4 regions of the Alteromonas sp. KUL150 genome follow, and region 4 is predicted to be linked to each of the others. Evidence: predicted binding sites of a transcription regulator. Region 4 holds the regulator's gene; each other region holds the start of a gene.

Region 1 (2,188 bases), on a different contig from region 4:
AGACGAGGCAGAGTTGCCGAGAGAGCCATTTAGTTGAGAGATACTACAATGATGCTCGAAATAACTTTTCATTGCCTCGTCATGACTTACAAATATCATAGTACTGTCGGCCGCAACGTCTTTTAGCAACGACATAAAGCTGTCCCTTGCGTCAGTGTCTAATGCTGATGTTGGCTCATCGATAATCAGTAATTGTGGGTCGTTAATAAGCGCACGGGCTATTGCTACACGCTGTTGTTGACCAATGCTGAGAGCATCGGCTTTGGCGTGTAGCAAACTATCTGATAACTGAAGCCGGTTCAGCAGTTGATAAGTTGCAGCTGTAACCTCTTTAGTATTTTTGACGCTCCCTTCATTAGCAAAATAGACCGCAGCGTTAATGTTTTGCGCAACAGAAAGATAAGGAATGAGATTGAACTGCTGAAATACTACGCCAATATTGCGCGCTCGAAATGTGTCTCTTTGTCGGTTAGATAACGAAGAGAATGGCTGCTCTAATAACGAAATTTTACCCTTTGATGGTGTTAGCGTGCCGCATAGCAGGTTTAGCAGGGTACTTTTACCACTACCGGAAGGGCCAGAGAGAAATATATGCTCTCCTTTCGAGATCTGCCATTTCTTGATATCGAGTATGGGTTTACTCTTTTTAGAATACGCGAACTGTAAGTTAGTTACTTCAATAGCGGTAGTAAACTCAACTTCTCTGTGTTGAACTCTTTGCTTTTGTTCACTTAAATCCACGTTTCGCTCGACCCGTCTACACGTCAAAAAATTAGAATAAGCAGAGATGAAGCAGCAGTTCATCGCAGCCGTAAATAAGTTACCGCTTTATGGTAATGTTATCAAATAACATCATCATAAGCGGTATTAGCTTTTATTATTCGCTTGTATTAAAGACGTAGTAAATCGGAAAGCTTAAATTTACTAGCCGTTAGCCTGAAGCTTTACCACTTCTGCGCTCTCGTCTTCAAGTACGCTTTCAGCTGTGGCGCCTTTGAATATCTTGCTAATTTTATCTTTGTTTTTCGACAGCATAATTGTCAACTCTTCTACGACGCTGTCTTCTAGTTTAATGCCTTTAGCGTAAATATAGCTTGCTAAGTTGTCTGCTGCATCAAGCATTTTATCGTACTGATCGGCTTCTTTTTTGTCGGTAGTTACCAATTTTTCTACCCCTTTGTGCGTAACAACATACTGTGTGGTAATGGCCATGGTAGGTCCCCTATTTATTTAAGACGTAAAAACTGTACAGCATGTTACTGTATAAATAAACAGTAACTGGTAAAATATTTTGCTTAATAATGTTGATAGACTCAAGTATTATACTTTAGTCAAAATAGATTAATTTTTTTGATTACAAGACTACCTTCGTTGGTTCAATCAGTATGGCATTTATTAGTGCCATTGGCTCAAAGGCTCAAACAGGATAGACGGACACGACTTTGTTTTATCCCATTAAAGGAATTAATAAGGCGACTGATATGAGCACGGAAATTCAAAGAGATATTCAGGCGATAGTGTCAATAGATGCCATCCCACACATCATGCAAATATTGGCAAGTAGCTTGCGGCTTCGTTTTATTTGTGTCGCCAGGGTAACCGAGCAAGCATGGACCATGTGCGCTGTCTTAGATAAAGCAGATTTTGGGCTAATGCCGGGCGATCACTTAGAAATAGACACAACATTTTGTCGTACGGTGCGCGCGAGTAAAAAAGAAATCGTGATAAATCACGCATCTGCTGACAAAGAATACCGCGACAATCCAATACCTATAATGTACGGATTCGAAAGTTACTTCTCTTATCCTATCTTTGATGCAAATGGCGAGTTCTTCGGTACCTTGTGCGGTCTAGATCCTGAGCCAAGAGAGCTTCGCAACGAAAAAGTTCATGGCCAAATAAGTGCGTTTGCGAAACTTATCTCAAATCAAATACTGTTGAGTGACCATATCGAGCAAACCTATGCTCAACTTGACGATGCGAAAAAGATGACGCGTCTGCAAGAGCAGTACATCGCTATATTAGGTCATGATATTCGTACGCCTTTGTCTTCAATTCAAATTGGTATTAACTTTTTAGACGATGTTATAAAAGACAGTGAAATAGCTAGCACAATACAAGTCCCAGTATTTAAAGCTGTTTCACGAATGAAAAATAGCGTGCAAAGAATGACGCGCTTGATAGAAGA
Region 2 (2,188 bases), on a different contig from region 4:
TAAGTATCTTTGGAAAAATTGTTAACGCCAGAATAAGCGCAATAGATGGAAAGTTAATAGACGCAAAGCGACATTTAGCCTTGTCTCAAAATTTACTAGATGAAAAGTACACCGACGTTCCTACAGCTTATATCCCTGATAGTATAAATGTGATGTTTAAATTGGGTGAATTCGATGACGCGGTTCAGTTAAACGCGTTACTAGAATCACGGGGCGATCAGCTCGACCAAAATAGTGCGATTATGCTAAGAAAACAGTCTCAAGACGCGCAAAAAAGCCTAGCCAGCTATCAGCAGTTCAATCGCGAGGGTATTCAACATTACCAAGAAAAGGACTATGAGCGAGCTAAGGCATCATTTGCCCTTGCTCAAGGCTTTGCACCTGTTAATACCGGTGTTGCACTCAACCTACTTCAATGTCTTCTTCAAATAGCGTTGAAAGAGGGTAAAGCCGATGCAAACTTGATTAATGAGTGTAAGCGTTTATTTAAGTTAATAGACGACATGACGCTCAAAGCACCCTATAAAGAGAAATACGTCAATCTTCGAGACGAACTCTCACAATACATCGGTTTTTAGGCTATTCATCAATCCCTTGACTTTTATTTCACTAGGACAATCTTAAGCCCACTTATCAACCTCTATTACTAAACATTCGCTCAACGGGTTTTACTGCTTTCCCTCCAGATAAACATAACACATTTGTACTGTATATATATACATGTTATAACGCGAGTGGTTATTTCTTAAATAAAATATGTCAGCAAAATGTTTAGGTGAGATATCTCTACATCTGCTTTTGCTAAGAGGAAGTTTAATCTGCAATGCATGACAAACTGATACAAAAACTCGAAATTCTTTCAGACGCCGCTAAGTATGATGCGTCCTGTGCAAGCGGCTCAGCAGGTAAGCGTCAGGCAGGCAAAACTGATAAAACCGGTATAGGCTCGCTAACTGGTGGCTCAGGTATATGCCATAGTTTTACCCCAGATGGACGATGTGTATCACTATTGAAAATATTAATGACGAATTATTGTATCTACGACTGCCACTATTGCATCAATAGAGTATCTAGCAATGTACGACGTGCCCGTTTCTCAGTGAAGGAGACGGTAGATTTAACCCTTAATTTTTATAAACGTAACTACATCGAAGGCTTATTTCTTAGCTCCGGTATTGTTGGCTCACCAGATTTAACAATGGAAAGTATGGTGCGCATTGCTAAATCCCTGCGTCTCGATCACGGGTTCAAGGGCTACATACACCTTAAAACCATTCCAAACGCCTCGCCCGAATTACAGGCTGAGGCCGGTTTATATGCAGATAGATTAAGTATAAACGTCGAGATGCCAACCCAACCTTCATTAAATAAATATGCTCCAGAGAAAGACCTTGGCGCGATTCATGGGGCGATGAATACGCTTAAAGACAAAATAACGGAACATAATGTCGATAAAACACACTCGGGCAAACGCCCTCCTCGCTTTGCGCCTGGTGGACAGTCGACCCAAATGATCATTGGTGCGGATGATTCGAATGACAAAATCATTTTGGGAACCAGCGTTAAACTCTATAGCGAACAAAAGCTACGTCGGGTTTATTACTCTGCATTTTCCCCCATACCTGACGCCTCACAAGTTTTACCTTTGAAACCAGCGCCTTTAATACGTGAACATCGTCTCTATCAAGCTGACTGGCTTCTGCGTTTTTATGGATTTACCCTCGATGAAATTGTTCATGATGAAATGCTGGATATGGATCACGACCCCAAGCTCGCATGGGCATTGCGAAATCGCCATATATTTCCAATCGATTTAAACAAAGCCGATAAAATGCTTCTGTTACGAGTACCAGGGCTTGGTGCTCGTACAGTTCAAAAAATTCTCTCGATTCGTCGTCATACCAAATTAAATTGGATAGACCTTACTAAAATGCGGCTGCCTCTAAAAAAGTTAAAACCGTTCATCAGCGTGGGTGACTACTCACCGAACATTCACTTACTCGATAGCAATAATTTTGAACTTCTATTTAAACAGCCTAAGCAATTTGAGTTATTTGGTGGGTAAATGAAATTTATGTTAGCAGCTTCTAATTTAGTTTCGAAGGTAGTGCCAGAATGAAGACAATTACAATTACCTCGGTGCCTGGGTTTGATGAATGGCGCGAAGCATCAAGGGTGTGTCTAGCAC
Region 3 (2,188 bases), on a different contig from region 4:
AATTTCATCGCGCCGTTTTGGAAAATGGGTCTGTCCCACTTTTTATTTTAGAACAACACATAAATACGTTTATAGAAAAGCAAAAGGCAAAATAAGATGTTCGTTGCATTTGGTGTTATTGGATTACTTATCCTGTTTTTAATTTACTTGGTACTGCGAACGCAGAACTTACAAAAAGAATTGGCGCTATTGCGCCATTCAAATAAGCAAACCAGCAGCAAAGTAACTTATGCTTATCGCAATCTTGTTCTCGTCACAGACGCATTAGAAAAGAACTTTACTGCACGCGTAGAAAGTGATTATAAAAGTCGTCTTATCGAACAATCGCACTATCAAATACTTCACTCGCTAATGCGAAATTTCTCGACCATTGTAATGGCGTGCTGTGAGAAAGGTATGTCGCTTGAAGAGTCTTTAAATAAAGCGTTGCTGAATGAGGACGTAACGCTTGAAGAGGTTCGCGATATGGTAAAAACACTGCCCAGCAATGTGCGCATGGTATGGGCAAAAAATACAGCAGATGGTTTTATCGCGTTTTGCCAAACGGTTACTGCACCGATAAATACTACTAAAGCCAATCAATCTGCAGCGGCCTTACAAGAAAGCTAGTTCTGCTTACTGATTAACACAAGTAGAGCGTTATCAGGGCCTGGCGGCTCTTTGCTGTATGGTAAAGAGCAGCAGGCCTTAATAGCTGTTTTGTCTTGAATTGAAAATTTAAATACTCGTCTGCCCCTTGACACCTCCCTTCTTCTTAAAGATTTAATCTTTTACCTTTTCAAACTAATCAATAAGTTAGCATTAAAAGCTTCAAGGCTTGAGCCTTTAATCTTGAAAAGGATCATTGCTGCACTATAATACTGTATATAAATACAGTTCATTTTGAGTGCTATGAATAAACCGTTATCCATGCTTAACAACCACCCTCATATTTGGCGGGCCAGAGAACAAAAGCAAAATGAAACAAAGTTTTCATTAGGTTTTCCGCTATTAGATAAAGCGCTTAACGGTGGCGTTGCTTCTACAGGCTTAGTACGTATAGCTTCTCTAACGGGCGTTGGTGAACTCTCATTGTTTAAAGACGTAATATGCCTGCATCGTACTCATAAACTCGTTGTATTTATCAATCCTCCAGGGCGTTTGCAGTCGCCGTGGTTAGAAAATTTAGGCCTTAAGACGCAACAAGTACTTGTAGTAAAAACGCATACACAGCAAGAGTCCTTGTGGGCGGCAGAGCAATGCCTAAAAAGTACAGCTTGTCATTGCGTGGTGCTGTGGAGTAATGCAATAAGCCAAAAGGAAGCCCGCCGTTTACAGGTAGCTGCGACGCATAATGATGCCCTATGCTTGCTTTATACTCCGGTGCATCCGCCGCTGTCATCGTCAAGTAAACAACAAAACAGACCATTAAGCAGCGCCCAAGCTTATAGCGACGATGCGCTACCTATTACTTTAGATCTTTATCTGCAAGGAACCTCGCACGCTTTATCGGTAAATATTCGCAAACAGCGTCATGGATGGCCTAAAGATAACATTGTTATTTCACACAAATGGACGCCTGATAATAACGCCATTAAGTGGGCAATGACGCACAATACGCTTTCTGATCAGGCGCTACACTCTGTGAGCTGACCATGCTATGGGCTTATATTTACTGCTACCAACTTACTTTAGATAGTCATAATAGAGCGACTAGGCGCAAAGCTGCGCATTATCAAGAGTCTTGTAATGATGCTAACAATAAAGGTTCGTCACTACCTTTAAGCACACCCGTTGTCGTCTACTGCAGTAAGATAAATAAAATTGTTCAATGCAATGATATTGCAAAGAAAGAAGGCATTGAAATCGGGCATGGTTTAGCGCAAGCGGCTGCACTATGCCCTTATGTACATGTACTGCCTTTCAATGAAGAAAACGAAAGACATATGCTAACGCAGTTAGCACATCGGCTTTATCCGCTGGCATCAGACATTGTGCTAGATAGTCACACATCTGCAGGCGGACTAGCTATAAGATTAGATAATTTAATCCATTACTACGGTGGCCATGAGCCTCTATGGAAAACCCTCACGCAGGCGTTATCGGAGTCTGATGTTCGTTACCACTTTGGCTGTGCGTGGACAATAGAAGCGGCAAAGGTACTGGCACTTCAAAAGTACAGCACTTACGTATATACACTTGATGACAT
Region 4 (2,188 bases):
ATGCTGAGTTTTTACAGCCCCTGTTAGACGCCCTTGCAGGGCTTTTCTATGCTGTCGAGCAAGAAGAAGGAAGAGCCATTGCAGAAGAAAAGCTGCGCCGGTTAGCGATGACCGACTCTTTAACAGGGTTGTACAACCGCCGTGCTTTTTTAGATGAATGTGATACGGTGTTACAAAGGCACGGCAGTGGCTGCGTTGCCATCATCGACGTGGATCATTTTAAAAAGGTTAACGACACCTACGGGCACGATGCCGGCGATCAAGCGCTTATCATGATTGCAGGTAAGATTGCTAAACAAAATCAGGCGCCTGGCGTGGTAGCGCGACTTGGTGGGGAGGAGTTTGCGCTCGTCGTTTTTGGTGAAACCAAAGAAGAAATACATGTCCAATTAGAGGCTTTGCGCATCGCTGTTGAGGAAAGCACGCTCACCTATGAATCGGACAAAATAAGCCTAACTATTAGTATAGGGGCTGCATTCATTGAGGACACGTTTGGCATAGACTTTAGCTCGCTTTTATCTGATGCCGATAAATCACTGTATTTAGCGAAAGAAAAAGGAAGAAACAAGGTGGTTTGGGTGAGTTAAGGGCAAAAGACAAGGCAAGTGCTTGTTATTTGTTTTTAGGTGTATATACTTACAGGAACTGTATGAACAGACAGGTCTTTTATGCGCCCACTCACAGCTCGACAAACTGAAGTTTTAGAACTAATCAAGACAACTATGCAAGAAACGGGTATGCCGCCTACCCGTGCTGAAATTGCTCGTCAACTTGGCTTCCGATCTGCTAATGCAGCCGAAGAACATTTAAAGGCGCTGGCGCGAAAAGGCGTGATAGAAATTCTTCCGGGCACGTCCCGAGGCATCAAGCTAAATATTCCTCTTGAGAGTGAAGCGGCTGAGGAAGAAGGTTTGCCGCTTATAGGGCGCGTTGCCGCTGGTGAGCCTATTCTGGCGCAAGAGCATGTCGAATCGCACTATAAGGTAGACCCAGCGTTGTTCAAGCCTCAGGCTGACTTTTTACTTCGTGTAAACGGCATGAGCATGAAGGACATCGGTATTTTAGACGGAGATTTGCTAGCGGTTCATCGCACGACGGATGTTCACAATGGTCAGGTTGTTGTTGCCCGTGTAGACGAAGATGTTACGGTTAAGCGCTTGGAAAGGCGAGGCCGTGAAGTATTGCTACATGCTGAAAATGAAGAGTTTGCGCCAATTAAAGTTGATCTCGCTAACGAGCCGTTTGCCATTGAAGGTATCGCGGTGGGCGTTATTAGAAACGCAGACTGGATGTAAGGTTTTAGCAACTTTGATTAAAAGCGGCGCATTAGCCGCTTTTTTTATGCCTCTTTATCCCCTCCCCACTCATCGTATTGGCAACTTAGGGTTTAATGTCTTGGTAAAAGTACTCAGCATTACTGCTCTATTTTTGATTAATTTCGCCGGTATTGAAATTGCTATTTGTTGCTGAGACAGTCAATTCCGAATTCGAGCGCTGTTTGAAAGTGATGTTTACTCGCTAAATACTTTCCTATTTTTTAGTAATTTAGAATAAAAGTATCGCCGACCCCGTGTTCAAAATGAGCGTTTAATCTCAACGCCCATCAAGTTATGGCGGCCTCAACGTTACTCGCCTTATGTCATGCTATGCAATTCTCAAATGATTAAATTTTGACCGTTTCATTAAATTTTTAATAGAAAAGACTAGACGGCGCGACATTATTGAGCAATTCTTATACAGAGATTAACAAAATAATAACAATGACTCTAAATTTGTTTTACAAGTTGAGGTAAAGGGTCAAGCGTTCGCAATTCATTTGGTAGGGTATCGCGCTCAGAGAAGGCGTCTTCAGTCCTACCATTACGGAGGTGCTGAGTGAAACAACAAACGACCATATTGGCAAAGTGGTGTGCAACCATATCAGCTTTGCTTTTCTCTTCATTGCTTTTCGCACAGGAAACGGCAGAAGAAGTTTCTTCATTGAACTTGAGGCGCGGCGCGACCGATATCAGTGGCCAAGTATATGACCTTCATATGCTGATGTTTTTCATTTGCGTCGGCATTGCGGTAGTGGTTTTTGGCGTAATGTTTGTTTCTATGTATTTACATAGAAAATCTCGAGGCGCCAAGCCAGCAAATTTCCATGAAAATGTAAAAGTGGAAATTGCATGGACAGTTATCCCCTTTC

What was found. Region 4 encodes LexA, which represses DNA repair genes until DNA is damaged. Its sites were predicted from a motif close to TACTGTATNNNNATACAGTA; they were not measured.
Region 1: the regulator LexA is predicted to act here: its motif matches at 1,258-1,277, upstream of GVO62_RS14060 (YebG family protein).
Region 2: the regulator LexA is predicted to act here: its motif matches at 705-724, upstream of GVO62_RS09745 (putative DNA modification/repair radical SAM protein).
Region 3: the regulator LexA is predicted to act here: its motif matches at 859-878, upstream of GVO62_RS07110 (recombinase RecA).

What each region holds. Positions count from the first base shown of each region.
Region 1 covers NZ_BLIJ01000060.1:56,443-58,630, reverse strand. Annotated here, with positions in the region: gene GVO62_RS14065 (ABC transporter ATP-binding protein) at 1-741, opposite strand, end outside; gene GVO62_RS14060 (YebG family protein) at 925-1,212, opposite strand; gene GVO62_RS14055 (GAF domain-containing sensor histidine kinase) at 1,482-2,188, shown strand, end outside.
Region 2 covers NZ_BLIJ01000040.1:37,161-39,348, reverse strand. Annotated here, with positions in the region: gene GVO62_RS09750 (response regulator) at 1-578, shown strand, start outside; gene GVO62_RS09745 (putative DNA modification/repair radical SAM protein) at 824-2,065, shown strand; gene GVO62_RS09740 (TIGR03915 family putative DNA repair protein) at 2,116-2,188, shown strand, end outside.
Region 3 covers NZ_BLIJ01000032.1:25,309-27,496, forward strand. Annotated here, with positions in the region: gene GVO62_RS07100 (DUF885 domain-containing protein) at 1-95, shown strand, start outside; gene GVO62_RS07105 (hypothetical protein) at 97-609, shown strand; gene GVO62_RS07110 (recombinase RecA) at 892-1,632, shown strand; gene GVO62_RS07115 (Y-family DNA polymerase) at 1,635-2,188, shown strand, end outside.
Region 4 covers NZ_BLIJ01000037.1:116,332-118,519, reverse strand. Annotated here, with positions in the region: gene GVO62_RS08995 (sensor domain-containing diguanylate cyclase) at 1-587, shown strand, start outside; gene lexA (transcriptional repressor LexA) at 669-1,295, shown strand; gene coxB (cytochrome c oxidase subunit II) at 1,876-2,188, shown strand, end outside.